Regions from separate parts of the Streptomyces platensis genome, predicted to be linked through region 1. Evidence: riboswitches for the same ligand, from Rfam matches in the RefSeq annotation. Region 1 holds a riboswitch; each other region holds the start of a gene.
The links. A riboswitch is a leader RNA that binds a small molecule or an ion and turns the genes downstream of it on or off. The one in region 1 is predicted to bind cobalamin.
Positions count from the first base shown of each region.

Region 1 (9,449 bases):
TGGCCGCCAACCAGATCGGCGTGGACCTGAAGGTCTTCGTCTACGACTGCCTGGACGACGAGGGCGTCCGGCACGTCGGGGCGGTCTGCAACCCGGTGCTGGACGAGCTGCCCGCCGAGCGCCGGATCCTGGACGACTCCAACGAGGGCTGCCTGTCCGTGCCCGGCGCCTATGCCGAGCTGGCCCGCCCCGACTACGCCGTGGTCCGGGGGCAGGACGCCAAGGGTGAGCCGATCGCGATCCGGGGCACCGGCTACTTCGCGCGCTGCCTCCAGCACGAGACCGATCACCTCTACGGCTACCTCTACATCGACCGGCTCAGCAAGCGGGACCGCAAGGACGCGCTGAAGCAGATGGCCGAGCGGGAGCCCCGCTACCCCGTCGTCGCCAACGACTGAGACGAACGGGCGCCCGGCTGCCGGCCGGGCGCCCGTCCGCGTCACGACCCCTGCTGGTAGGCCTGCCAGACCTTCGGCGGGAGGGTCGTGCCCAGCTCGCTCTTCGCCCCGCCGACACCCTGCATCGGCAGCAGGGCGGGGGTGCCCGGCTTGTTGCGGAACATGGTGACGGCGGTGGTCGGCTCGTTGCTGTCCCCGGCGCCGGGCGCGCGGTCCGGACGGACGACCTTCCCGGTCTTCGCGCCGGTGCCGGGACCGAAGCCCGGTTCCGCGGCGGACGGACTGCCGATGAACCACGCCGACTTCATCCGGTCGCCCGGCTCCGTGCGCCCGGCCGCCACCGGCTGCTCGGGGCCCAGCCCGCCGTCCCGGCCCAGGGTGAGCCAGCCCATGATCCGCAGGGAGTTCGACACCTGCTCGGCGACCTTGGCATCGAGCACCTGCTCGGCCTCGGGGCGGCTCAGCCCCGGCACCTTCTTGCCGTCGTAGGTCATCCCGGACACCGCGTAAGGCTCCTGGTGCAGCCCGCCGTTGGCGAAGGTCGTGTAGGCGCTCGCCATCCGGATCGCGCTGGGTGCGGAGGTGCCCAGCGGGAAGGTCTGTTCCAGCTGCGCCATGCTCTCCTTGCGCAGCCCCGCCTGCACCGCGAGATCCCGGATCCGCTCCAGCCCGATCCGCTTCCCGGCCTGGACGAAGGGCGGGCTCTGGCCCATCAGCAGGGCCCCGCCCAGTTTGTCGGCCGGGGTCTGCTCGCCGTCCGCCGGCGCGGCCTTACGGTCCTCGCCGTCCTCGCCGTCCTCGCTGTCCTCGCTGTCCTCGCTGTCCTCGGCCTCCTCCTGGAGCGCGGCCGCCAGCACGAACGGCTTGAAGGCGGACCCGGCCGGGACCGCCGAGGTGTCCGCGTTGTTGCTGAAGTGCTTGGTGGCGTCCGGACCGCCGTACAACGCGACAATCGCCCCGTCACCGGGGCGTACGGAGGCCGCGCCGAACTGCACGAATTCATCGGCCTCGCGGTGCTTCGGATCGATTTCCTTCCGGCGGACATCGTTGACGGCCTTTTCCAGGCGGCGGGTGCGCTCTTTGTCGAAGGTGGTGTGTATGTGATAGCCGCCGCGCGCCAGATCCTTGTCGGTCAGCCCGGTGCGGGCCCTGATGAACTTGTTGGCGACATCCATCAGATAGCCGGTCTGGCCGGCCTGGCTGGTGGGCTTCGACAGTTTCCGGGGCTCCGGGAAAGTGCGGTACTCCGCCCGCTCTTCCTTGCTCATCTTCCCGGTGGTGACCTGCCGGTCGAGTATCCACTCCCAACGCGCCACGGCCCGTGCGTGATTGGCCTTGCTCAGCCCCGGGTCGTACTGCTCCGAACCCTTCAGCACGGCGGCCAGCACGGCGCCCTGGCTGGGATTCAGCCGGTTGGCGTCAATGCCGTAATACGCATGGGCGGCGGCCTCGATGCCATAGGAATCGCGGCCGAACCAGCTGGTGTTGAGATATCCGCGCAGAATGTCGTGCTTGGACTTCTGGTTGCTCACCTTCAGCGAGATGATGAATTCCCGCACCTTGCGGGTGACCGTCTGGTCCTGTGAGAGATAGGTGTTCTTCACATACTGCTGGGTGATGGTGGAGCCGCCCTGGGTCTCCCCGCCGGAGACCATGCTGACCAGGGCGCGGCCGATGCCCTTGAGGGAGACCCCGGCATCGCTGTAGAACGTTTCGTTCTCCGCCGCGATCACGGAGTTCTCCACCGAGTCCGGCACCTTGTCGAGGGTGACGTTCTGCCGGTTGACGGCGCCCACGCTCACCATTTCGCTGCCGTCGGACCAGTGATAGACGGTGGCTTGCTTGCCCGCCAGTTCATTCTCGTCAGGCACGTCGATCTTCGCGTAGACCACAGCGAACAGCCCGGCCAGACCGAGCATGCCGAGCGAGAGGAGCCCGAGCCACTGACGCCATGACGGCAGCCAGCGGCGCGGGCCCTCCCGCCCCTGCCGCGGATAGTCGAGGAACCGGCGACGCCCCTTCGTTCCCTTCATGCCCGGATAGAGACGGCGGCCCCTGCTCCGGTTGCCGAGGTAACAGAACGCTCACAAACGGCGTGTCACCAGGGAGAGCGGCCCTCGGAGTGCTGCCCGGAAACGCCTGATGTGGAGCGTGATCTGCGTGCTTGACCGGCTTGTCGCGGGAGATCAGAGAGAGAATCGGGCTCCCGTGGACGCATCGCCGGAGTGTCTCGGCAACGAGGGCAAGGACGAATTCGAAGACGTGGACAAGAGCATCAAGAAGGGCCGGACGGCGGCCGAACAAGGCGCCGAGGGCCGGAACGAGACCACCACCGACGAGGTACGAGATGTCTTCGGCTGACCAGGCCACGATCAGGGCCGCGCCCGCCCTTCAACGGGTGGGCGTCGCCCCGCGCCGAGCCGGGGCGGGCTTCGGCGCACTGGGGTTGGCGGCCCTCACTGCCGTCCTGCCGCTGTGGCTCTTCTGGCCGGATCCACAGCCGCGGCGGACGGCGATACTTGTCGCGCTGGGGTGCGCACTGGTTTGTGCCGGCGGCATCGCCGTGTTCCAGCGCGCCGCAGGGGGACGGCGGCCGTACGCCGAGATCTCCGTCGCCGAGTTCTCGGGGGCAACGGACGGACCTGACGCCGCGGAACCGGACGGGCCGCCCCGGGTGCTGCCCTCGCGCCGGGGTGCGCAGGCGCGTTGCCTCGCGTGGTACCTGGGCGTCTGCACGGTGCTGGTGACCCTTTTCGCCCTGGTGACAGGGGCGCCCCAGCGGCCGGAACAGATGCAGCGGATCGCCGACGCCGGGGCGGAGTTCGCGGCCGTACCGATCGCGAAGGTCGGCGACGTCGAGCTGCACGATCCGAGCAAGGGCCACGACTACTACACCTCGACGGCGGTGGTCCGGCTTGCCCCGAAGGCGGGCGGGCGGCCGGTGACGGCAACCGTCCATCCGGTCACGCCCGACCGTCCGCGTACCGGGGGCAAGGTCTCGGTACTTTATGCCCCGACGCGCCCCGGACTGGGCGCCCTAGCAGGCGACGAGCGCAGCCTCGGTGACGAACTGGACGGCGCCACGATGGGGACCGGTCCCGCCTGGATCGTCGGCATCGCCTGGGCCGCCGGCATTGTCCTCTCCGTGGTCTGCCTGGCCCACTGCCATGGGTTCCGTTCCTTTTCCCGGCTGGGCCGCGCCGATATGGCGGTACGCGGGAAATATCTGGGGCCTGATTTCTGGCGGCGGGGTGACAGCGAGCAGCCCTGCTTGAAAATTGTCACCGGGTCAGCCCGCACCGCGCATTTCCTGGCCACTGTCCTGGCGGACCATGTCCCCGCTTCCGTGACGGGGCAGTATCTGTGGCTGTGCTGGGACGCGCGCCAGGGCGCCGACGGCGGGCGGTTCTCCGGGGGTGCCACACCGGCGGCGCTGGTGTCCGACGACGGCTGGGTGATGCACGGGATGCTCAAGGCCGACGATGCGCAGATGATGGCCGCCGAAGGTGTCGCCGTCGAAAAGGCCGCAGAGCGCAACGGCGAGCCGCGCGCTCTGAGGCTGTGGGACCCGCACTCCGTCTGGCTGCTTTACGTGCCACCGGCCGTGCCGCTTCTCGCCGCGGTGCTCATCGGCTGCGCCGCGCTGCTGACCTTCGACCTCACGGGCATCTGGCGCTGGGTGATCGGCATCACCGGCGCCGTCGCCGGGCTGGCTCTCGGCCATCAGGCGATGAACGCGCCCTACCCGTCGGTCGTGCGCGCGGCCCTGTTCTCGAAGGGGACGGATCCAGCCTAGGGCCCAAGGGTGAACGCCTCCCGGAAGGACGTGAGTGGAGGCAGGCAAAGGGGCCCGCCCACGGCATCGCGCCGCGGGCAGGCCCCTTCGCCTGGATTGCCGGACTACCGGACTAGAAGTCGTCGTCGAAGGAGACCGACCCCTCGACGGCGACCTGGTAGGCGGAGGCCCGGCGCTCGAAGAAGTTGGTCAGTTCCTGGACGTTCTGAAGCTCCATGAAGGAGAACGGGTTCTCCGAGCCGTAGACGGGCGCGAAGCCGAGCCGCTGGAGCCGCTGGTCCGCGACGCACTGGAGATACTCGCGCATCGACGCGGTGTTCATGCCCGGCAGGCCCTCACCGCACAGATCGCGGCCGAACTGGAGCTCCGCCTCGACGGCCTCCTTGAGCATGTCGGTGACCTGCTGCTCCAGCTTGTCGTCGAAGAGGTCGGGCTCCTCCTCGCGGACGGTGTCCACCACCGAGAACGCGAACTCCATGTGCATGGACTCGTCGCGGAAGACCCAGTTGGTGCCGGTGGCCAGCCCGTGCAGCAGGCCCCGCGAGCGGAACCAGTACACGTACGCGAAGGCGCCGTAGAAGAACAGCCCCTCGATGCAGGCCGCGAAGCAGATGAGGTTGAGCAGGAAGCGGCGCCGGTCGGCCTTGGACTCCAGCCGGTCGATCTTCTCGACCGAGTCCATCCACTTGAAGCAGAACTGGGCCTTCTCCCGGATGGACGGGATGTTCTCCACGGCCGCGAAGGCGGCGGCGCGGTCGTCCGGGTCGGGGAGGTAGGTGTCCAGCAGCGTCAAGTAGAACTGGACGTGCACGGCCTCCTCGAAGAGTTGACGGCTCAGGTACAGCCGCGCCTCGGGGGAGTTGATGTGCTTGTAGAGCGTCAGCACCAGGTTGTTGGAGACGATCGAGTCACCGGTCGCGAAGAACGCCACCAGCCGGCCGATCATGTGCTGCTCGCCCGGCGAGAGCTTGGCGAGGTCGGCGACGTCGGAGTGGAGGTCGACCTCCTCCACGGTCCAGGTGTTCTTGATCGCGTCGCGGTAGCGGTCGTAGAACTCCGGGTACCGCATGGGGCGCAGCGTCAGCTCGAAGCCCGGGTCCAGGAGGTTCTTGGTGCCGGTGGTGGCGGTGTGGGCCGCGGCGGCGTTCGTTTCCGGTGCGGTGGTCATTACTGGCAGGCCTCGCAGGACTCGGGGTTTTCCAGGGAGCAGGCGACCGCCTCGGGGTCGGTGGCCTGCTGCGGTACGGGCGCGGTCGCGGCGGCGCCACCGCGGGCGGACTGGGCGATCCGGGTCGCCGGCCGCGAACGCAGGTAGTACGTCGTCTTGATGCCGCGCTTCCAGGCGTAGGCGTACATCGAGCTGAGCTTGCCGATGGTCGGGGACGCCATGAACAGGTTCAGCGACTGGCTCTGGTCCAGGTACGGCGTACGGGCCGCGGCCATGTCGATCAGCGCGCGCTGCGGGATCTCCCAGGCGGTGCGGTACAGCGCCCGGATCTCCGCGGGGATCCACTCGACGTCCTGCACCGAGCCGTTGGCCTCGCGCAGCGCGTCCCGGGTCCGCGCGTCCCACAGCCCCAGCGCCTTGAGCTCCTCGATCAGATACGCGTTGACCTGGAGGAACTCACCGGACAGCGTCTCGCGCTTGAAGAGGTTGGAGACCTGCGGCTCGATGCACTCGTACACGCCCGCGATGGAGGCGATGGTGGCGGTCGGCGCGATGGCCAGCAGCAGCGAGTTGCGCATCCCGGTGGCGGCGATACGGGTGCGCAGCGCCGCCCAGCGGTCCGCCCAGCGGGGCTCGGCGTTCGGGTAGTGGTCCGGGTGCAACACGCCGCGGGCGGTGCGGGTCGCGGACCACGCCGGGTGCGGCCCGTGCCGCTCGGCGAGGTCGGCGGACGCCTCGTAGGCGGCGAGCATGATCCGCTCGGAGATACGGGTCGACAGCTCCTGCGCCTCGGGCGAGTCGAAGGGCAGCCGCAACCGGAAGAAGACGTCCTGGAGGCCCATCAGGCCCAGACCCACCGGGCGCCAGCGGGAGTTGGACGTCCCGGCCTGCTCGGTCGGGTAGAAGTTGATGTCCACCACGCGGTCGAGGAAGGTGACGGCCGTGCGGACGGTCGCGTCCAGCCGCTCCCAGTCCATCTCACCGTGGTCACCCAGGTGCGCGGCGAGGTTGACCGACCCCAGGTTGCAGACCGCGGTCTCCCCGTCGTTCGTCACCTCCAGGATCTCCGTGCACAGGTTGGACGAGTGCACGACCTGGCCCGGCTCGGCGGTCTGGTTGGCGGTGCGGTTGGCGGCGTCCTTGAACGTCATCCAGCCGTTGCCGGTCTGCGCCAGGGTGCGCATCATGCGGGAGTACAGCACCCGGGCCGGGATCTGCTTGAGCGCCCGGCCGTCGGCCTCCAGCTTCCGGTAGGCGGCGTCGAACTCGTCGCCCCACAGGTCCACCAGCTCCGGGGCGTCCGACGGCGAGAACAGCGACCAGTCGGCGTCCGCCTCCACCCGGCGCATGAACTCGTCCGGGATCCAGTGCGCGATGTTCAGGTTGTGCGTACGGCGCGCCTCCTCACCGGTGTTGTCGCGCAGCTCCAGGAACTCCTCGATGTCCGCGTGCCAGGTCTCCAGATAGACGCAGGCCGCGCCCTTGCGCCGGCCGCCCTGGTTCACGGCCGCGACCGAGGCGTCCAGGGTGCGCAGGAACGGCACGATGCCGTTGGAGTGCCCGTTGGTGCCGCGGATCAGCGAACCGCGGGCGCGGATGCGGGAGTACGAGAGGCCGATGCCGCCGGCGTGCTTGGAGAGCCGGGCGACCTGGTGGTAGCGGTCGTAGATCGAGTCCAGCTCGTCCAGCGGGGAGTCCAGCAGATAGCAGGACGACATCTGCGGGTGGCGGGTGCCGGAGTTGAACAGGGTGGGGGAGGAGGGCAGGTAGGACAGCGAGCTGGTGAGGCGGTAGAGCTCCGCCACGTCGTCCAGCGCACGCTCGCTGTGGTCCTCGGCGAGGCCGCAGGCCACCCGCAGCAGGAAGTGCTGCGGGGTCTCGATGACCTGACGGGTGGTGGGGTGCCGCAGCAGGTAGCGCGAGTGCAGGGTGCGCAGACCGAAGTACCCGAAGCGGTCGTCGGCGCCGTCGGCCAGCGCCCGGTCGACCAGCGCGTCCAGCCGGGCGGCGTGCGCCCGGACGAACTCCGCGGTCTCGTCGGCGATCAGCCCCTCGCGGTGGCCGACCTCGACGGAGGCGGAGAAGGCGACCGCCCCCTGTCCGGCCGCCTCCTCCGAGATCGCGAGGGTGAGCAGCCGCGCCGCGAGCTTGGAGTACTGCGGCTCGTCACCGATCAGACCGGCCGCGGCATCGGTGGCCAGCGACCGCAGTTCGGCCTCGTCGGAGCCGGCGTGCCGGCCGCGCAGGGCGGCGGCGGCCACCTTGCCGGGGTCGGTCGCGGTCAGGTCCTCGGTCAGCTGGGTCAGGGTGCGCAGCAGGGCGACACCCGGCCCGTCCTCGCCCGGACCGCCGTCGGCGGTACCGGGAGGCGTGGCCACCACGGGCGGCACGGCCTCGGCGTCTGACGCGGGCTCCGTTGGCGCGATGGTCACGCGATGCTCTCCCTCACTCGGCGGGGCCGGGAGGGGCGGGCGCGACGGGCGCACGCGAGCATGCGGCACCCCGTGACGGCAGGGGTGCGCGGGCACACCACGCGGCGTCCACCGGCCCAACCCTCGGGGCCCGGACGTATCGACGACCGCACCCCTTGCGGTGCGGACGTACCGTCGGCAGGTCCTCGGACTACACGGGCACGCGCCCAGGGCCGGTATCCGCCCGGCCGAGCGCGCTCCTACACCGTTGCGGGACAGTTCCGGATTCCCACCGGATTCCCCTGCGGCGACAGCGAGGACGAGCATACATGTGGGGGTGGCCCCTCAAGTGCACCCCCACATCTAGTGTGTCGTGAGTGATCACACAGTGTCTGTCAGTGGCCTCGGCTATCGTCGGAGGCGCGTTCCTGTTCCGTCCCGTGGAAGAAGGAGAAGGCCTCATGACCGCGCTCGCCGACCGTCCGCACATCATGGAGACCGAGCATTTCGAAGAGGCCGCCCGGATACTCGCCCGCCTGGAAGAAGGCGCGCGGTTGGAACTCATCGACGGGAAGGTCAAGAGCAAGGCGACGCCGGACGGGGATCACGGACGCATCATCCAGTGGCTGCTTCGCATCTGCATGCAGCACAGGCCGGAGCTCTTCCTCGATCCGAACCAGGGCCTGAAGGCGGAGACTTACCGAAAGGGCCGCCTCCGTCCGGACGCCTCCCTCGTGCCGTGCGACGCCTTTGTGGGCCAGGGGGAATGGGCAGACCCCGACCCGGTGCTCATGGTCGTCGAAGTCACCTCGCACGACTCGGACACCGACCAGCGCGACCGCGTGGAGAAGCCCCTCGCGTACGCGAAGACCGGTATCCCGCTCTATCTGTTGATCGACCGCCAGGAGTGCCGGATGGTCGTCCACAGCGAACCCGATGACGGCCGCTACGAGACCGTCCACACCGTGCCGTTCGGCAAAACGCTGCACCTCCCCGACCCCGTCGGCATCACGCTCGAAACCGAGCAGCTGAAGGACTGGGTGAACTGACCCGCCCGCACAGCAACGGGCCGCCGCGTCCCCGGGAGGGATGCGACGGCCCGGTGGCGGGCTTGGCTCAGTGCCCGGCCGGTGCCTCCGCCGTGGCGGGGGGCAGTTCGGCGGCGACGCCCGTGTCACCGGCGTCCGCCGTGTAGTCGGCGGGGCTGGTCTCGTCGATGCCCTCGGGGGCCTTGGCGGCCTTGAGGGCGAAGGTCAGGACGACGGTGACCACGACGTTCAGGACGAAGGCGGTCAGACCGATGTAGCCGATCTCACCGATACCGGGGATCTCCTTGCTGGAGCCGCCGAAGTGCTTCTGGGTCGGGCTGGCGACGCCGTAGGCCGCGAGCGTGCCGTAGAGCATGCCGACCGCCCAGCCGGCCAGCAGCGCCCAGCGGTGGAACCAGCGGGTGAAGAGGCCGCCGACCAGGGACGGCATGGTCTGGAGGATCCAGATGCCGCCCAGCAGCTGGAAGTTGATCGCGACGGTCTTGTCCATGGTGAGGACGAAGACCAGCGCGCCGACCTTCACCAGCAGCGAGACCAGCTTGGCGACCTTGTGTTCCTGCTCGGGCGTGGCGTCCGGCTTGAGGAAGTCCTTGTAGACGTTGCGGGTGAAGAGGTTGGCCGCGGCGA
Region 1 is NZ_CP023691.1:5,836,475-5,845,923, forward strand. It holds gene def (peptide deformylase) at 1-398, shown strand, start outside; gene CP981_RS25985 (transglycosylase domain-containing protein) at 440-2,431, opposite strand; gene CP981_RS37890 (hypothetical protein) at 2,607-2,759, shown strand; gene CP981_RS25990 (hypothetical protein) at 2,746-4,194, shown strand; gene CP981_RS25995 (ribonucleotide-diphosphate reductase subunit beta) at 4,307-5,362, opposite strand; gene CP981_RS26000 (ribonucleoside-diphosphate reductase subunit alpha) at 5,362-7,794, opposite strand; cobalamin riboswitch at 7,954-8,106, opposite strand; gene CP981_RS26005 (Uma2 family endonuclease) at 8,235-8,822, shown strand; gene mctP (monocarboxylate uptake permease MctP) at 8,890-9,449, opposite strand, start outside.

Region 2 (9,449 bases), 3.7 Mb from region 1:
CCGCGCAGCCGGCCGGCGGCCGCGTCGAGCTGCCCGGCGGACAGCAGGTTCGGCGTACGGCCCGGTACGGAGCTCGCGGCGAGCCACACCCGGCACATCCATTCCAGCTGGGCGGTGCGGTCCAGCGCCTGGTCGAGGCTGTCGCCGTAGGTGATCGTGCCGTGGTTCTCCAGCAGACAGCCGGTGCGGTCGCGGAGCGCCTCGCCTATGTTCGCGGCGAGCTCGTCGCTGCCGTACAGGGCGTAGGGGGCGACACGGACGGGGCCGCCGAGCGCCGCGGCCATGTAGTGGACCGGCGGGAGTTCGGGGACGAGGGTGGAGACGGCGGTGGCGTACGGGGCGTGGGTGTGGACGACGGCGGTGGCCGTGGTGGTGCGGTAGACCGTCAGATGCATCGGGAGTTCGCTGGTCGGCCGGAGCGCGCCGATGATCTGGCGGCCTTCGAGGTCGACCGCGGTGGTGTCGCCGGGGCCGAGCCGGTCGTAGGGGACGCCGCTGGGGGTGACCAGGACCAGGTCCCTGATGCGGCGCGAGACATTGCCCGAGGTGCCGACGACCAGGCCGTCGGTGACCGTTCGGCGGGCGGTGGCGACCAGCTCGCTCCAGGCGGCGGCGAGGTCGGCGGGGTGGTCCTTCATGGGTCCTCCGGCGCGGTGCGGCGAAAGCGGATGCGGTGCGCGACACCGTACGAGCGGGCCGGGGCACCGTACGTCGTGGGTCCGCCCGCACGGTATCCCCCAGATGGGGACACCTGTGCAGGTACCGGGAACTGACCTGATTTGAGCTCTCCTGGGTGGCTCGCCCTTACCGTCGAGGGGGATCCACGACCAGCAGGGACCGCGGGGAACGGCTCGTCGGTGAAGCGCAGGAAGTTCGCCAACGGGTGATGCGGAAGTGACGCCGGAGGCGCCTCCGCGTGAACACTGCGGTGGTGTCACCGACGCGCCCGTCCCAGTTCATCCTCCGTTCACCCGCTCTCCGTACGGTCCCAGCGACACTGACCTTCGAACTGATTGCCTGGGTGAATGGAACACATCACGCTTCTCATCGGGATCGTGATCGTCACGGCCTTGGTGTTCGACTTTACGAACGGCTTCCACGACACGGCCAACGCGATGGCCACCACCATTTCCACCGGGGCCTTGCGACCCAAGACCGCGGTGGCGATGTCGGCAGTCCTCAACCTCGTCGGCGCGTTCCTGTCCGTTGAGGTGGCCAAGACCATCTCCGGGGGGATCATTGACGAGGCCGCCGGCATCAGACCTGAAGTGATCTTCGCCGGCCTGGTCGGCGCGATCGTCTGGAACCTGCTGACCTGGCTCGCGGGTCTCCCCTCCAGCTCTTCCCACGCCCTCTTCGGCGGTCTGATCGGCGCGACCCTGGTGTCGGTCGGCACCCACGGTGTGCACGGTGACGCGGTCGTGATGAAGGTCCTGATCCCGGCGGTGGCCGCCCCGATCGTCGCCGGCCTGGCCGCGATGGCGGCGACCCGGCTCACCTACCGGCTGACCCGCAACCGCGACGAGGCGGACACCGCCAAGGGCTACCGCGCGGGGCAGATCGCCTCCGCCGCCCTGGTCTCCCTCGCCCACGGCACCAACGACGCCCAGAAGACGATGGGTGTGATCACGCTCGCGCTGATCACCGGCGGAGTGGTCGCCCCGCACGCCGACCCGCCGCTGTGGGTCATCGCCTCGGCCGGTGTCGCCATCGCGCTCGGCACGTACCTGGGCGGCTGGCGGATCATCCGCACGATGGGCAAGGGCATCACCGACATCCAGCCGCCGCAGGGCTTCGCCGCCCAGACCGGCGCCGCGGCCACCATCCTGGCCTCCTCCCACCTCGGCTTCGCGCTCTCCACCACCCAGGTCTGCTCCGGCTCCGTGATGGGCTCGGGCCTGGGCCGCAAGGGCGGCGTGGTGCGCTGGTCCACGGCCGGCCGGATGGTCGCCGCCTGGGGCCTGACGCTGCCGGCCGCCGGTGCGGTCGCCGCGGGTGCCGCGTTCCTCGCCGGTCAGGGCGACTGGGGCGTGGCGGCGGTGGCGGTGCTCGGACTGGGCATCTGCGGTGCGATCTGGGCCGCCTCCCGGCGCAAGCCGATCGACCACACCAACGTCAACGAAGGTCCCGCGGCCGAGCCGGTGGGCGTGGTGACCGCCGCGCTGCGTACCGTCTCCCCGCCCCCGGCGGGCCAGCAGGCCCCGGCGGCCGACGCTCCGGCCGACGCCGCTCCGGCCGACGCCCCGGAAGCCGCCGGGATTCCGGCCCAGGCATCCGGCGCCGACACCTCCACCACCCCGCGCGCCAAGGCCGCGACGGTCACCCGCTAGCTGTCATCACCTAAGGAAAACTCCATGAGCATCGACTGGGCAGCTCTCGGCCAGGTCTTCGGCGTGACCCTCGTGGTGACGGTCGGGATCGTGGGCCTGTTCACCGTCGGCATCGCCGGCACGTCCCGCAAGGCGGGCCAGGAGGGTGCGGCCGCCGCGGTCGCCGCACCGGCTGCGGGCGCACGGGCCGGCGCGCTGGCCGCCTTCGGCCTCTGCGCGGTGGCGGTGGCCTATGGCATCTATCTGATCGTGGCCGGCTGACGCCGCCGCCACGACGGACCGGGTGAGGCGCCCGGCGGACCCCGGCATCAGCCGTCGTCCGCCGGGCGCCTCGTCCGTTGTCCGCCGCGTCCGTCGAGCGCGTCATCGGCCTGCCGGGCCAGCCGGTCGGCGATGGCGGTGCCGCCGGGGCCGTTGAGGTAGGCGGACACCCCGATCTGTACGACCTTGCTGAAGGTCTGGTAGTGGGCGCTGCGCGGGCGCGGTGCGGCCGCCATCAGCGCCGCGTGCAGGGTGCGGGGGTCGGGCCGGGGCTCCGGCCGTCCCGTGGCGCCGTGCTCACCGCGTTCCGCGTCGCCGGGCGGCAGCGGGCAGTGTGGTGCCGTGGCCGCGTCCCGGTAGGCCGAGTCGCGGGTGGCCGCGAACCCCCGCTCCAGCAGGCAGCGTTCGCTCCCGGGGCCGGTCAGCGCCTCGATCAGGGACCGGGCGCCGGCCAGCCGGGTGCTGCCGGCCGCGAGGGCGAGGTTCTGCCCGCCCAGCACGGACATCCGTTTGCCGTCGCTGGGGCGGGCCGGCAGCTGGGTGACGTCGAACTGCTCGCCGGGCGTGAGCTTCTCGGCGACCGAGGCGTACTCGACCGGCCAGTTGCGCATGAACAGCGCGCGGCCGTCGGCGAACCAGCGGCGGCTCTCCGTCTCGTCCATCGTGGTGGCCTCGTGCGGCATGATCGAGTCGAGCCGGACCTTGAGGTCGGCGATGCCCTGCTGGAGCGCGCCGATCTGCTCGCCCTTGGTGAAACTGGTGGCGTCCGGGTCGCCGCCGTTGACCCAGGCCGACTCCAGGGTGTTGACGGTCAGCCCCTCGTAGGGCCGCAGTTGGGCGACCATGCCGTACATCCTGGGCCGCTGCTTCTTGTGGCCGGTGGCGGCGTCCCGGGCGGCCTCGCGGTTGTAGTCCTGCGCCACCTCGGTCGCCACGTCCTTCAGCTCGCCCCAGTTGGACGGGGCGCCGTGGCCGTACGCGCGCAGGATGTCCTTGCGGTAGTAGAGCAGCCCGGCGTCGGTGTTGAAGGGCACCCCCCACACCTTGCCGTCGTACTCCACCGTCTTGGCCACGCTGTCGAGGAAGTCGCCGTCCAGGGCCGTGGCCCAGGGCCGGATCACGCCCGCCTCGGCGAACTCCGCGGTCCAGGCGACATCGAGGTTGAGCACGTCGTAGCCGCCGCTGCCGGACTGGCCCGCCGCCAGCAGCTGGCTGCGCTGGCCGTCGGCGGTGTCCGGGAGTTTGACGATCCGGACCGTACGGCCGGTGCGCCGCTCCCAGTCGTGGATCAGGTCCTGGCGGACGCCCGAGCTGCTGAGGTCGCTGCCGGTGGCGAGGACGATCGCGCCCTTCTCCGGAACGAGTTGCTCCCCCGGCGTGCAGCCGCTCGCCGCGAGCGTCAGGGCGAGACAGGCCAGGGCGGCGGGTGCGGCGGTGCGTGGCGCGGTCATCGGTCCCCCTTCGTGGCCGTGCCGATGGAGGCGATCCGGCCGGCCAGGGTGTCGACGGCCTGCGGGCCGCCGGGCACACACTGGCCGTGGGAGGCGTCGGCCAGCCGCTGGAGGGCGAAGGTGTCACAGCCGTTCTTGCCCAGCGCCAGCACCAGGACGGGCACTTCGGGGCCCTCCTCCACGAGGGTGCCGAGGGTCCGCTCCACGCCCGCCGCGCGCTCCGGGCCCGCGCCGTCGTCCTGGTCGAGGATCAGCACGATGGCTTTGTTGGTGGCCGGGGACTTCTTCATCCGGCGCACCGCGCGGGTCAGCGCCTCCTCCATCGCGGCGCCGTGGTCGACGAGTTCGCCGCCCGCGATCCGGTTCAGCGCGGCCCGGCCCGGTGCCGGGTCGGCGCTGCCGGGCCGGACGAGCTCGCGCACCGCGTCGGCGTCGGTGGGGTGCGCACGGTCCGGGAAGGCCCACAGGCCGTAGGTGTGGCGTGCGCCGACCATCTCCAGGACGCGCCCGGCCGCGCGCACGGCGGTCGGCAGCCGGCCGCCGTCGGCCATGGAGGTGGAGGTGTCGAGGAGGATCAGCACCTGGCTGGACTTCTGGGCCTTGTCGTAGCCGTCCAGCACCTGGGACACCTGGTCCGGGCCCGCTGTGAAGGCGACGGTGGGGGCGAGGAGGCTGATGTCCGCGCGGCTGTCGAGCAGCGGTGAGCCCGCTCCCGGGCCGGTGCCGTGCACACCGCGGTAGCCCTGGGCGGTGAGGGTGCGCTGGCCGCCGTCCGCGGCGCGCAGCCAGGTCGCGAAGCCCGCCACGGCGGCCTGCCGTGGGGTGGCGTCCCTGGTGCCGTGCCAGTCGACCCGGATCAGGGGGTGGTCGAGGGCGGGGACGTGCCGGGGGTAGTAGGCGACGTAGCGGTCGCGGAGCGGGAGCGGGGCGTCCAGGGCCGGGCAACTGCCGGTGGCCCGGCCGAGGTTGTAGTCGGCGAGGGACTTCTCCGAGACCAGGGGCGCGGACCGGGTACGGTCGACGGAGCCGGCGGCGTCCGCGTCGGGGCGCAGCGAACACAGCAGTTCGGTGCTGCCCGCGTACTGGCTGCCGGGGGCGGACAGCCGCTCCTCGGCGTGCCGGGCGAGGGTGAGGTCGGGCGCGCCGGAGGAGGCGGCGTCCGAGCCGTCGTGGGCGAGGTAGAGGCCGAGGGTGTGCAGCAGTCCGGTGCCGGAGAGCACCGGGCTCGGGCGCAGCAGCCGGAGGTCGCGGTGGGTGCGGTCGGTGCCGGTGAGCAGTTCCCGCCAGGAGGCGCCGGCCGGTTCGACGTCGTCCAGCCGGCGGTGTGCCGGGATGCCGACGACCAGCGGCGTGTAGGCGACCGGGGCGCTGTAGTGCAGGGTCGCCGGGGAGCCCTTGGCGGGCATCCCGCGGCGGGCCTCGTAGTAGTCGGCGGTGGATTCGGGGATCCAGATGTCGGGCTGGGGTCCGGGCCGGTAGAGGGGGTCGATGCCCTTGTCGTCCGGCCCGTCCTTGCCGGTGCCGTGGGCCTCGCCCTGCCAGCGGCCGGCGGCGGCGAAGCCCTGGTCGACCTGGTCCTTGGCGGCGGAGTAGACGGTGATCTGGGCGCGCCGGCAGCCGTCGGGGAGGTCGCCCTCACCGCTGAGGGGCCGGGTGTTGGCGGCGGACATCTCGTAGTCGAAGGCCGCCTGGCGCAGCGCGGGTTCGGCCTCGGGGGTGGTGAGCAGCCGCAGTTCGAGGGCGGGCGGGCAGGCTACGGCCGCGCCCGGGAGGTTCAGCAGGACGATGCCCGCGGTGGCCGGTACGGCGATGATCGCCAGCACCATCAGGATCCGGAACCAGTGCCGGAAGGAGGTGTTCAGCCGGCGCCGTAAGCGGATCCGCAGCGGGGTGGGCGGCCGGATCCCGGGGGTGGCGAAGGACAGGATGACGTCGTCGACGGTGTTCTGCTTGGCCGAGCGGGGCTCCCAGACGTCGCCCATCGGGGTCCGCTCGCCGGCCAGTTGGGCCCGCAGCTCCCGGACGAGGTCCTCGAAGGTGACGAACCGCTTGCCGGGGATGCCCTGTTCCAGGATCTGCCGCAGGGCGCGGGTGAAGACACTGCCGCCGGTGGGCTCCTCGCCGCTGAAGATCCGGCGGTTGGGCTGTGCGGCCATCAGCAGCGAGGTGGGGGTGCGGCAGGCGTGGAAGGCCTCCCCGGCGTTGCCGGCGTAACAGCACTCCAGGACGATCACGATCCGGTCGGCCCGCGCGTTGTCCAGGTAGGACAGCACCGTGTCCTGCCAGGAGACGGTTTTGTGCCGCCGTTCCGAGGCACCGACCATGAGCTGGAGATTGCCGCCGTCCCGCCCCACCCGGCCGTGGCCGGAGAAGTACACCAGCAGCAGCCCGCGGGCCTCCTGGGTGACGGCGTCCAGGGCCTGTTCGACCTCCCAGGGCTCCTGGGGCCGGCAGATGACGACCTCGCCCTTGGTGAAGAGGTCGGTGCCGGGGGCCAGCAGGACGCGTTCGAGTTCCCCGGGGTTGTCCCGCACCGCGGGCAGCGGCCGCAGATGCCGGTAGTCGTCGACGCAGATCAGCAGCGCCCGGTTGACCTTGCCCCGTGCGTCGTATTCGGACATCCGGCTCAGTCCCCGGCGGTGCTGGTGCCCCCGCTCGCCGGGCTGCCGGGATCGGGGCGTTCGGGGGCCGCGGCGCCCGGTCCCGGCTCGCCCAGTGCGCGCAGTTCGCCGTCCCCGCCGCCGACCGCCACGGCGGGCCGTTCGCCGGTGTCGCGTTCCTCCCTGCGGCGGCGCAGCCACTCGCGCAGGGCGATACCCATGCTCTTGGTGATCTCGGCGGCGACCGCGCCGACCACGACCAGGATCAGGTCGTCGACGCCGATGGCCATGTCGCCGGGGCCGTCGTCGCGCTCCCCCGCCGGCCTCAGTTCCCACTCGTGCGACCGCCGGTTCAGCCAGGGCTCGCGCTCCAGCCACGCCTTGAGGTCCTCGACGTCCTGCTCAGGATTGTTCGTGCCCGTGATCCTGATACGGATCTCATGTCGGTCAGCGCGCTGCGGCATCCCCCGGCCCCCTTCCGGCGGCCCCTTCGCCGCCGTGCACCAGATAGTGACGCGGGATCAGGTGTGCGGGCAACCGTCCGTGACCCCTCAGCCACGCTGTGGCGTGCACCACAGCGCCTGCCACAGGGCAGCGTCGCAGGTCAAGGGTGAGTTGACGGCGTTCGCGGGGCGTGGTGGACTGCCGGAGCCAATCGGCGACAGCAGAGGAAGTCCGGTGCGAATCCGGCGCGGTCCCGCCACTGTCACCGGGGAGCGTTCCTCCAGCGAAGGCCACGGTCCGCCTCGCATACGTCGGATGACGTACGCGGGACTGGAAGGCCGGAGGACACGCCGATCCGGGAGCCAGGAGACTCTGGTCGCCGTCACGTCGAGCCAGGGCGCGGACCCTGAGTGAGGACATACCGCCATGCCCGGCCGCCCCTTGAGATCTCCACTGCCCGCTGCCGCAGGGCTCCTTCGGGCCCGGGCGGGACGTCACGGACGCGCCCGCACGGCGGTCTGACCCGATGCGCGGCGAACACGCGGGATATGTGTACGGCGCGGCCCTCGGCTTTCTCGGCGACCTGATCGCGGCGGATCCGCGGCGCGGCCATCCGGTGGCCGCGTTCGGCCGGGCCGCGGGTGCCGTCGAGCGCCGGCTGTGGCGCGACCACCGCGGTTACGGGGCGGCTCATGCCGTGCTGTGTGCGGGCGGGGCCGCCGCCGGTGCCGCGCTGCTGCAGCGCGCCGTGCGGGGCGGCGCTCCCGCTGCTCCGCTGTCGCTCCGTGGTGGCGCCGGGATCGCGCTGACCGCGGCGACGGTCTGGGCCGTGCTGGGCGGCACCTCGCTGGGCCGGGAGGCGCGGGCCGTCGGCGGGGCGCTGACGGCGGGTGATCTGGACGTGGCACGGGAGCGGCTGCCGCATCTGTGCGGGCGCGATCCGCAGGCGCTGGACGGGCCGCAGATGGCCCGTGCGGTGGTGGAGTCCGTCGCCGAGAACACCTCCGACGCGGTGGTCGGCGCCCTGGTATGGGGCGCGTTGGGCGGAGTGCCCGGCCTGGTGGCGTTCCGCGCGGTGAACACCCTGGACGCGATGGTGGGGCACAAGTCGCCGCGCTACCGCCGTTTCGGCTGGGCCGCGGCCCGGCTCGACGATCTCGCCGGCTGGCCCGGCTCCCGGCTGACCGCCGCGCTGACCGTGCTCGCGGGCCCCGACCGGCGCGGTGCGCTGCGGGCCTGGCGGGCGGACGGCGGTGCGCATCCGAGCCCCAACGCGGGCCCGGTGGAGGCGTCGTTCGCGGGTGCGCTGGGCGTACGGCTGGGCGGCAGGCTGGCGTACGGCGGGCGGGTGGAGGACCGTCCGGTGCTCAACGGCGCGGCGCCGCCGGTGGCGGTGCCGGACATCGAACGGGCGGTGCGGCTCTCCCGCAGGGTGAACGTGCTGGCACTGGTGACGACGGTGGCGGCGCGGGCGGCGGTCGGCGCTGCGCGGGCGGCGGCGGCTCGGAGAGCGGCGGCTCGGGGAGCGGTGACTGCGGCGGCTCGGGGGGCCGGGGGGCGCGGGCGGGTGGCGGGCTCGGTCCGCGGGCGTGAGGCGGGGCCGGTATGAGGCCGTCCGTTTTTTCCCCGCCGCCCACCCCCCTTCGGGGGGTGGGCGGGTGTAGTGACCCGGAGCGGGTGGGCGGGTGTAGTGACCCGAAGCGCAGGAGGAGGACCCGGTGAACGGGCGGTTGAAGGCAGCCGGCGGGGTGGTCGGCGGTGGCCTGTTGGTGGCCGGGACGACGTCCGACGCCGGTAAGAGCGTGGTGACGGCCGGGATCTGCCGCTGGCTGGTCCGGCAGGGCGTCCGGGTGGCGCCCTTCAAGGCACAGAACATGTCGCTGAATTCGTTCGTCACGCGCGAGGGCGCGGAGATCGGACGGGCCCAGGCGATGCAGGCCGCCGCGGCGCGGGTGGAGCCGACCGCGCTGATGAACCCCGTCCTGCTCAAGCCGGGCAGTGACCGCAGCAGCCAGGTGGTGCTGCTGGGGAAGCCGGTGGGCGAGCTCAGCGCCCGGGGGTACTTCGGGGGGACGTCCCCAGGGGAGGCGCAGTACGCGGGCCGCCGGGAGCAGTTGCTCGGGACGGTGACCGACTGCCTCCAGGAGCTGCGGCGTACCCATGACGCGGTGATCTGTGAGGGCGCCGGCAGTCCCGCCGAGATCAATCTGCGGCGTACCGACATCGTGAACATGGGCCTCGCACGGGCCGCCCGTATCCCGGCGGTGGTGGTCGGTGACATCGACCGCGGCGGGGTGTTCGCCTCGTTCTTCGGCACCACCGCTCTGCTGTCCAAGGAGGACCAGGCGCTGATCGCGGGGTAC
Region 2 is NZ_CP023691.1:2,138,773-2,148,221, forward strand. It holds gene CP981_RS09275 (class II aldolase/adducin family protein) at 1-638, opposite strand, end outside; gene CP981_RS09280 (inorganic phosphate transporter) at 1,026-2,330, shown strand; gene CP981_RS09285 (hypothetical protein) at 2,355-2,591, shown strand; gene CP981_RS09290 (extracellular solute-binding protein) at 2,639-4,042, opposite strand; gene CP981_RS09295 (caspase family protein) at 4,039-6,663, opposite strand; gene CP981_RS09300 (hypothetical protein) at 6,669-7,106, opposite strand; cobalamin riboswitch at 7,310-7,459, shown strand; gene CP981_RS09305 (cobalamin biosynthesis protein) at 7,613-8,695, shown strand; gene CP981_RS09310 (cobyric acid synthase) at 8,805-9,449, shown strand, end outside.
Region 2: it holds a riboswitch for cobalamin, as region 1 does, so the genes downstream of both, CP981_RS09305 (cobalamin biosynthesis protein) here and CP981_RS26000 (ribonucleoside-diphosphate reductase subunit alpha) in region 1, are expected to answer to the same signal.

Region 3 (9,449 bases), 3.1 Mb from region 1:
TGGAGGAGCGCCTTGAAGCCGCGGTCGGGGCGCCCGCGCAGCCGGCGGGCGGCGCGCAGCCGCTGGACGTCGGCGACCAGGTTCGGGGCGAAGGTCATCGCCACGACGACTGCGACGCCCGCCTCATAGAGCGCACCGGGCAGGGACTTCAGGAGCCGGGCCGGATTGGCGAGCGCGTTGGCGGCGCCCACACAGATGAGGAGAGTGGCCAGTTTGAGTCCGTCGTACAGGGCGAAGACCATGCCCTCCGCGGTGACCCGGCCGCCGATCCGGACGCCCTTCGCCCAGTCCGGCAGCGGTACTTCGGGCAACGTGACGAGGGTGTGCGTACCGGGGATCGGCGAGCCGAGGAAGAAGGCGAAGACCAGCCGGATGACGATCACGACCAGCCCGAGCTTGACGAAAGCGCCGTACGAGCGGGCCCACGGCGCGTCCGTACGACGCGCCGCGACGGCATACCCGGCCACCCCCACCAGCAGCCCCAGCAGCAGCGGGTTAGTGGTGCGGGAGGCCGCGGTGGCCAGGCCCAGCGCCCACAGCCACCAGGCGCCGGCGTGCAGCGCGGTGGTACGGGTCGCCTGCGGGGCGCTCATCCGCGTCGGCGGCGTGCCTGCCACACCGCTGCCGCACCCAGGGCCACGACGGCCGCGGCCCCGCCGAGCAGTCCGGCGGACGGCCCGCCGTCGCCGCTTCCACCGCCCCCGCCGTCCCCGTCGGCACGGTCCTCCGCCGCTCCCGCGGACGGCGCAGCGGAGGACGCGGACCCCTTCGCCCCGTCCTTCGACCCGTTCACCGCCTCCGCGCATCCCGCCTTCGGGTAGCCGGCGATGGCACACAGCAAGGCGTTGGCGTCGTAGCGCAGCGGCCGGGCGACCGCCGCCAGCGCCTCGCCCGCCGAGGCGTCCTCCGGCACCTGCGCACACTCCGTCCTGGCCTTCGGCGGCCGCTCGCCGCCGGGCGCGTCCGCCGCGGTGCCGAAGTCCAGCACGATGCCGATCCGCTTGCGGCCGTCCTTGGCCGGGGTGTCGCGGCAGATCGCGTCGAAGTCGGCGGCCGGGCGCGGCTTACCGGCCCCGGCGGAGTCCGCGCCGACGGTGAAGCGGAAGCCCTCGACCGCGCCGTCGGCCGGCCGCTGGGTGGCCGGCCCCTCGGTGGCATACGCCCAGGAGCCGCCCTTGCCGTCCCAGAACGACCAGTAGCGGTACTCCTGCGCCTGCGCGGGCCCGGCTGCCAGGCCGGTGACCGTACCGGCCAGCAGCACGGCGCCGGCGATCCTGGTACGCCGCATCAGAGCTGATTCTTCTTACGGCTGCTCAGCAGGAACCCGATACCGGCGCCGATGGCGAGGCCGACGCCGATGACCCACCACACCCCGATGCCGCCACCGTCCGCGGCGTCGTCGGCGTCCCTGGTGTCCTTCTGCGCCGCGGCGGCCGGCTTGGGGCCGGTGGCGTTGAGCGCGGCCACCAGGTCGGTGCCGCCGAAGGAGCGCGGGTCGGTGCCGGTGGCGTGCGCGGCCAGCACCAGCTGGGCGTACGCGGCGGGCCCGTTCTGCTTGGCCCAGTCCGTGGCGTTCTTTTCCAGCCACTTCAGCGGCTTCGCGGCAGCGGCACCGTGCCCGCCGGCCGCCAGCGCCACGACAGCGTCGGCGGTGTTGCCGACATCGGGCTGCTTCTCGGCGCCCGGCATCGCGGAGAGCAGATGCTGCCCGTTCTTGTCGAGCTGCGCGACGAGGTAGGCGCCACCGCCCGCCGCGGCCCGCTCCGGATCGTCCTTCTTCGCGTCCCCGCCGTCCTTGCAGCTCAGTGGCTTCACCGGGGTGTCCGACCGCTGGTCCGCGGGCGCCACGACAAAGCCCTTGCCGAGCGCTCCGGTCGCGGCCGCCGCGGTGGCGTCGGCGTTCGGGGCGGCACCCTTGAGCTGGAAGGTGAACGCGCCGCGCTCGCCCTCCTTCGCGTCACAGCCCAGCTGGAAGGTGAGCAGCCCGTCGTACGGGGTCTTGCCGCCCTTCTTCGAGGTCACCGACTGCGGCTTCTCGCCCGCCGCCGCGAGTGCGCCGATGACCACGGACGTGGAGTTGGCGTCGCTGGGCGAACCGGGCATCGAGCTCCAGCCGCCGTCGTCGTTCTGCACCGACTTCAGCCAGCCCACGGCCTTCTTCACGGTGTCGCTGTGCCCGCCGAGCGCGGCCAGCGCCTGCACCGCGGCGGCCGTCTGGTTGGTGTCCCGCATGGTCTTGGCGTCACAGGGCTTGCCGGGCTCGGCGCGGAAGGCGGTGAACGCGCCGTCGGCGCACTGCTGCCCGACCAGCCAGCGCACACCGGACGCGGCCGGCCGCACCCCCACCGTGTCCTGCGCCAGCAGCGCGAGCGACTGCCGCCACACCCCGTCGTACTGCGGATCCTTGGTGCCGTACAGGCCGTCCGGCAGCTTCTTGGGGGACGCGGACGCGTCGGCGGCGTCGGCGTACGCGGCGGGGGCAGCGGCCGCGCCCAGCACCGCCACGGCCGCCAGCGCCGTGGCGGCGCGGCGCGCCAGGAAGGCGACGGGGTGCGTCAGGGGGGCCTGGTGAGCCATGGAAGCCATGGGGGCCATCGGGTCGGTGCCTCTCGGGTCGGGTCGCGGCGATGGACGCAGCCGCGCTCGGCCGACCGCCCGCGCGACGATCCCCTTGGATCGCGGACGCGGTGGCACCGGGCTCAGCTCCGTATACCTCGACGGTGCCGCGCACCGGCCGTCCCTGTGGCGGACGGTTCCGGTGGCGGGAGCCTTGGTCGTGCCCCCTCGGGTGCTCCGGCTCGTACGGCCGTCCTTCCGGCCAGTCGGCGCGGTACGGGCGGGCCGTCCTCACGGTTGCGGGTCAGCGCCGGATTTCCACCGGCTTCCCCCGATCGGGTACGGATGAAGTTGTCCCGCACACCTTAACCGGCACCCGACGGGCGCTCGCTCGCACGTACGAGCCGACAAAATCCGGCACGAGCCGGGCGGAGCGGCGCGCGAGCCGCGCACGGGGCGGGCGCCCCGGCGCCGGGCACGGGCGGGATCCAGGCACGGGCGGGACGGACGGGAGCCTCGTACCGGCGGGACGGATGGGATCCGGGCACGAGCGGACCGGAAGCCGGTCACCGAACCGGCTGCCCACCGGCCGACCGTGCCCCGACCGTGCCCCCGACCGCGCCCCGGACTCCCCTCCCGCCCGCGGCCCCCGGCACACAGCGGCAACAAGCCGGACCAACCGGGACAGCGGCAACGCGAGAAGGCCGCCCCCTCACACCGCCTGATACCGCACCGGATCCGACCCCGGCACCCACTCCGCACGCCCCTGCTTCACCAGACGGCGCAGATGGGCCTCGGCCTCCGAGACAGCGATATTGCGGGAGCCGTAAGGGATCTGCTCCCACGGGCGGTTCCACTCCATGGCCATGGCGAGCTGCCAGACGGTGCGCGGTTCCTGGAGCAGGGTTTTGAGCTGGGCCAGCCGCTCTTCGTGGTGGGCGATGAGATCGCGCACCCGGCCGCCGGCGTCGGTGAAGGCGTGCTGGTGGGCGGGCAGTACCTCGGCGGGGGCGAGCCGGGCGACGCGTTCGAGGGAGTCGAGATAGTCGCCCAAGGGGTCGGCGTCCTCCCCGGAGCTCTCCATGCCGTGCGGGCCGGGCGGACTCCCCTCCGCGTCCGGGGCCTCGTACAGGCCGATGTGCGGGGTGATGCCGGGCAGGAGGTGGTCGCCGGAGAACAGCCGGCCGAAGCCGGGCGTCCGCGCCGAGGGGTGCTCCTCCTCCAGGTGGAGGCACACATGGCCGGGGGTGTGGCCGGGCGTCCAGATGGCGCGTACCCGGCGTCCCGGCAGGTCGAGAAGTTCGCCGGGGTCGATGCCGCGGTCCGGCAGCGCGGCCTGCCGACCGGGCAGTTTCCGGCCGTTCCCTGTGGCGCGGGCCTTCCGCAGGGGCGCCAGATGGTCGTCCGGTGCGCCCGCCGCCGTGAGCTTGGCGAGCAGGTAATCGAGCCACTGGCCCGGTTCGGCCGCGCGGGTGCGGCGGACCACCGCGGTGTCGGCGGCGTGCATCGCGATCCAGGCGCCGGAGGCCTCCCGGACCTTGGCGGACAGACCGTGGTGGTCGGGGTGGTGATGGGTGATCAGGACGCCGTGCAGGTCGGTGAGGGCGAACCCGCAGGCGGTGACGCCGGCGACGAGGGTGTCCCAGGAATCCGGGTCGTCCCAGCCGGTGTCGATGAGCACCGGCCCGCGGTCGGTCTCCAGGAGGTGGACGAGGGTGTGGCCGAGGGGGTTGTCCGGGATGGGAACGGCGATGCTCCACACCCCGCCCTTGTGGTCGGTCACCTGCGCGGTCATCCCGGTCCCCTCTCGGTGTGGCATACACCCGGTACCCGGCCTCACTATAACTAGAACTGGTTTCAAAGCGGCTTGAAGTATCCGGTCCGGCAGGGCGAGTTGGGATTCGGTCGGTGTCGTGGACTCCTCCAAGTAGAACTGGTATCAGTTCCTGAAGTGAGTGGCCTGATGCCTCGTCAGCAACCGCGCCCGAGGCACCTCGGCAACAGCAGCGAGCCGGCAACGACAGCGAACCGGCAACGACAGCGAACCGGCAGGGACCGCCGGACAGGCGGCCGACCCGCAGGAGGCGGCAGCGATGAGCGACCTCGTCGAGCACGGAAAGCTCTACATAGGCGGTGAGTGGGTCGATCCGGCCGGCCGGGACACGATCGAGGTCGTCTCGCCGCACACCGAACAGGTCATCGGCCGGGTGCCGCACGCCTCGCGGGCCGATGTCGACCGTGCGGTGGCCACGGCCCGTACGTCCTTCGCGTCCGGGGTGTGGGCGAACGCCCCGCTGGCGGACCGGATCGCGGTGGTGACCCGTATCAAGGACGCCTTCGCGGCCCGCAGCGAGGAGATCGCCAGGGTCATCAGCGCGGAGAACGGCACCCCGTTCACCTCCGGCGTCATGGTGCAGTCGCTGGCCGCGATGCTGGTGTGGGACGCGGCGCTCACGGTGGCCCGCGACTTCCCGTTCGAGGAGCGGCGGGGCGGGGTGCTGGGCCCGCTGCTGGTGCGGCGGGAACCGGCCGGGGTGGTCGCGGCCGTGGTGCCGTGGAACGTCCCGCAGTTCACCGCCGCCGCCAAGCTCGCGCCGGCGCTGCTGGCCGGCTGCTCGGTGGTGCTGAAGGTGTCACCGGAGACCCCGCTGGACGCGTATCTGCTCGCGGAGATCGCGACGGAGGCCGGGCTGCCGGCGGGGGTGCTGTCGATCCTGCCGGCGGACCGCGAGGTGAGCGAGTACCTGGTCGGGCACCCCGGCGTGGACAAGGTGTCGTTCACCGGCTCGGTGGCGGCCGGCAAGCGGGTCATGGAGGTCGCGGCCCGCAACCTCAGCCGGGTCACGCTGGAGCTCGGCGGCAAGTCCGCGGCGGTGATCCTGCCGGACGCGGATCTGGACGCGGCGGTGGCCGGTATCGTGCCGTTCGCCTGGATGATCAACGGCCAGGCGTGTGTGGCCCAGACGCGGATCCTCGCCCCGCGCAGCCACTATGACGAGATCGCCGAGCGGTTCACCGCGGCGGCCTCGGCGCTCACCGTCGGCGACCCGCTGGATCCGGCCACCGAAGTCGGCCCGCTGGTCGCCCGCCGTCAGCAGCAGCGCTCGCTGGACTACATCGCGCTCGGACAGCAGGAGGGCGCCAAGGTGCTGACCGGCGGCGGCCGCCCCAAGGGACAGACCACGGGCTGGTACGTCGAACCGACCCTCTTCGGCGAGGTCGCCAACTCCATGCGGATCGCCCGTGAGGAGATCTTCGGCCCGGTCATCTGTCTGCTGCCGTACGACGACGAGGCGGAGGCGGTACGGATCGCCAACGACTCCGACTACGGGCTCTCCGGCTCGGTGTGGACGGCCGAGGTCGACCACGGCATCGAGATCGCCCGGCAGGTGCGCACCGGTACGTACTCGGTGAACACCTTCAGCATCGACATGCTCGGCCCGTTCGGCGGCTACAAGAACTCCGGCATCGGGCGGGAGTTCGGCCCCGAGGGCTTCGGTGAATACCTGGAGCACAAGATGATCCATCTGCCGGCGGGTGCCTGATGGGGGACCGCTGGCGGGTGGTGGTGGACCGGAACGTCTGCATCGGGTCGGGGATGTGTGCCGCGGCGGCGCCGGACGGCTTCCGCCTCGACTCGGCGCGGCAGTCGCATCCGGCGGCGCCGGAGACGGACGCCGCCGAGAGCGTGCTGGCCGCGGCCGAGGGGTGCCCCGTGGAAGCGATCACCCTCACCGTGGCCGACAGCGGCGAGGCGGTGTTCCCACCGGAGGAATGAGCGACGGCGGCACGGCCCCCAGCCCCCGGCCTCAGCGCTCCCGTTCCCCTGAAGTGACCTCGATCAGGCGGCACACCGTCTCGATGTCTATCTTCACCTGGGCGATCGAGGCGCGGCCCGACAGCCAGGTGATCAGGGCCGAGTGCCAGGTGTGCTCGATGACGCGGACCGCGGAGAGCTGCTCGGGGGTGGCGGGGCCGTCCAGGCCCATCGCGTCGAGGATGATCGCGGTGGTCAGCCGGGAGACGGTGTCCACCTCGGGGCTGACGGAGCGGTCCGCGAAGGTCAGTGCGCGCACCATCGCGTCCGCGAGATGCGGCTCGCGCTGGAGTGCGCGGAACGCCCGCATCAGGGTCTGGGCCACCCGCGCGCCCGGGTCCTGCTCCGACGGCGGGCGCTTGCGCAGCGTCTCGTGCATGTGCTGGAGCTGGTCCTGCATGGTGGCGACCAGCAGATGCACCTTGGAGGGGAAGTAGCGGTAGAGGGTGCCGAGCGCGACGCCCGAGGACTCGGCGACCTCGCGCATCTGCACGGCGTCGAAGCCACCACGGGACGCCAGCTTGGCGCTGGTGTGCAGGATGCGGCGGCGCCGGGCCTCCTGACGCTCGGTCAGGGGGGGACTCGCGGGAAGGGTCGGTCTGGCCGCCTTGGATTCCGTAGTCATATTTCCCATTCCGTGGCATTCCGTCCGCGATGCGGCGAGTGCCGGTGGTGTGCTCGGCACAGCATGGCAGGGGGGCGGGTGGTGGCGCGAATCACCTGGTGTGGCTCTTTTCGCTTCGTTCTCGGCCGGTAGATTCGAAGCTCGGTGAACTGATCAGTAGCCAATCAGTTCTGAAACTTGTTCTAGATTACCGCCAGCGGTTACGCTCCGGCGAAAGTCCAGTGAGAAGGGGGCCGAGCGTGACCGCAGAGGCCGTCCAGGCAGCCGTGCCTCGCCCCGCAGAGGGCTCCCCGGCCTCCGCCCCGACGAACGGCGAGCGTCCCCTGCGGATCGCGATGCTCACGTATAAGGGGAACCCGTTCTGCGGTGGACAGGGCGTCTACGTACGGCACCTCTCCCGCGAACTGGCCCGCCTCGGCCACTCCGTCGAGGTCATCGGCGCCCAGCCCTATCCCGTCGTCGACGACGGGGTGACCCTGACCGAGCTGCCCAGCCTGGACCTCTACCGTCAGCCGGACCCGTTCCGTACGCCGAAGCGCGGCGAGTACCGCGACTGGATCGACGCCCTCGAGGTCGGCACGATGTGGACCGGCGGCTTCCCCGAGCCGCTGACGTTCTCGCTGCGGGCCCGGCGCCATCTCGCCGCCCGCAGCGGCCAGTTCGATGTCGTCCACGACAACCAGACCCTCGGCTACGGCCTGCTCGGCGGCCCCGGCGCCCTCGGCGCCCCGCTGGTCACCACGATCCACCATCCCATCACCGTCGACCGCCGGCTCGACCTGGCGGCCGCCGGCGGCTGGAAGCGCCGGGCCTCCGTCCGCCGCTGGTACGGCTTCACCCGGATGCAGAAGCGCGTCGCCCGGCGGCTGCCGTCCGTGCTGACCGTCTCCGGCTCCTCTCGCCAGGAGATCGTCGATGACCTCGGGGTGGCCGCCGACCGGATCCATGTGGTGCATATCGGCGCCGACACGGACTTGTTCTCGCCGGATGCCTCGGTGCCCGAGGTGCCCGGCCGGATCGTCACCACCTCCAGCGCGGATGTCCCCCTCAAGGGGCTGATCCACCTCGTCGAGGCGCTCGCCAAGGTGCGCACCGAACAGCCCGACGCGCATCTGGTGGTCGTCGGCAAGCGTGCCGACGACGGGCCGGTCGCCGCCGCCATCGAGCGGCTCGGTCTGTCCGGTGCCATCGAGTTCGTCAAGGGCATCAGCGACCCCGAACTCGTCGACCTGGTGCGCAGCGCCCAGATCGCCTGTGTCCCCTCGCTCTACGAGGGCTTCTCGCTGCCCGCCGCCGAAGCGATGGCCACCGGCACGCCGTTGCTGGCCACCACCGGCGGCGCCATCCCCGAGGTCGCCGGCCCGGATGGCGAGACCTGTCTCGCGGTGCCCCCGGGTGACGCAGATGCGCTGGCGGGCGGGCTGCTCCGTCTCCTGGGCGACGAGACGCTGCGCCGCCGGCTCGGCGCGGCCGGACGGGAGCGGGTGCTGGCCCGCTTCACCTGGCGGCAGGCCGCCCTCGGCACCGCCGAGCGCTACCGCGAGGCCATCGCCCTCCAGAGAGGCCGGGCCGGCGCCCGTACCCTCCCCGGGGCAGCGTCCGGCGGGGCCGCCGGCACCGCGACCGCGCCGAGTGCCGCCGGGCACGTCTAACCGAACGCCACCCCCTAGTGGCCCGACCGGCCCGTACCTTTTTCCGCAGCCACCACCGCCACCAACCGCCGGACGAAAGCAGAACGCCGTGCTGACCGTCGACTTTTCCCGCTTCCCGCTCGCTCCGGGCGACCGTGTGCTCGACCTGGGGTGCGGCGCCGGCCGGCATGCCTTCGAGTGCTACCGGCGCGGCGCGCAGGTCGTCGCCCTCGACCAGAACGGCGAGGAGATCCGCGAGGTCGCCAAGTGGTTCGCCGCGATGGAGGAGGCGGGTGAGGCCCCGGCGGGTGCCTCCGCCACCGCCATGGAAGGCGATGCGCTGAACCTGCCGTTCCCCGACGACAGTTTCGATGTCGTGATCATCTCCGAGGTGATGGAGCACATCCCGGACGACAAGGGCGTGCTCGCCGAGATGGTCCGGGTGCTGCGCCCCGGCGGACGGATCGCGGTCACCGTGCCCCGTTACGGCCCCGAGAAGGTCTGCTGGACGCTCAGCGACGCCTATCACGAGGTCGAGGGCGGCCATATCCGCATCTACCGCGGCGACGAGCTGCTGGGCAAGATGCGGGAGGCCGGTCTGGAGCCCTACGGCACGCACCACGCGCACGGGCTGCACAGCCCCTACTGGTGGCTGAAGTGCGCCTTCGGGGTGGACAACGACAAGGCACTGCCGGTGCAGGCGTACCACAAGCTGCTGGTCTGGGACATCATGAAGAAGCCGCTGGCCACCCGGCTCGCCGAGCGGGCGCTGAACCCCGTCATCGGCAAGAGCTTCGTCGTCTACGCCACGAAGCCGCAT
Region 3 is NZ_CP023691.1:2,693,645-2,703,093, reverse strand. It holds gene CP981_RS11765 (CbiQ family ECF transporter T component) at 1-593, opposite strand, end outside; gene CP981_RS11760 (SCO2322 family protein) at 590-1,288, opposite strand; gene CP981_RS11755 (SCO2321 family membrane protein) at 1,288-2,595, opposite strand; cobalamin riboswitch at 2,819-2,939, opposite strand; gene CP981_RS11750 (Strvi_7410 family MBL fold metallo-hydrolase) at 3,269-4,351, opposite strand; gene CP981_RS11745 (aldehyde dehydrogenase) at 4,650-6,101, shown strand; gene CP981_RS11740 (ferredoxin) at 6,101-6,334, shown strand; gene CP981_RS11735 (TetR family transcriptional regulator) at 6,366-6,998, opposite strand; gene CP981_RS11730 (glycosyltransferase family 4 protein) at 7,238-8,650, shown strand; gene CP981_RS11725 (class I SAM-dependent methyltransferase) at 8,739-9,449, shown strand, end outside.
Region 3: it holds a riboswitch for cobalamin, as region 1 does, so the genes downstream of both, CP981_RS11755 (SCO2321 family membrane protein) here and CP981_RS26000 (ribonucleoside-diphosphate reductase subunit alpha) in region 1, are expected to answer to the same signal.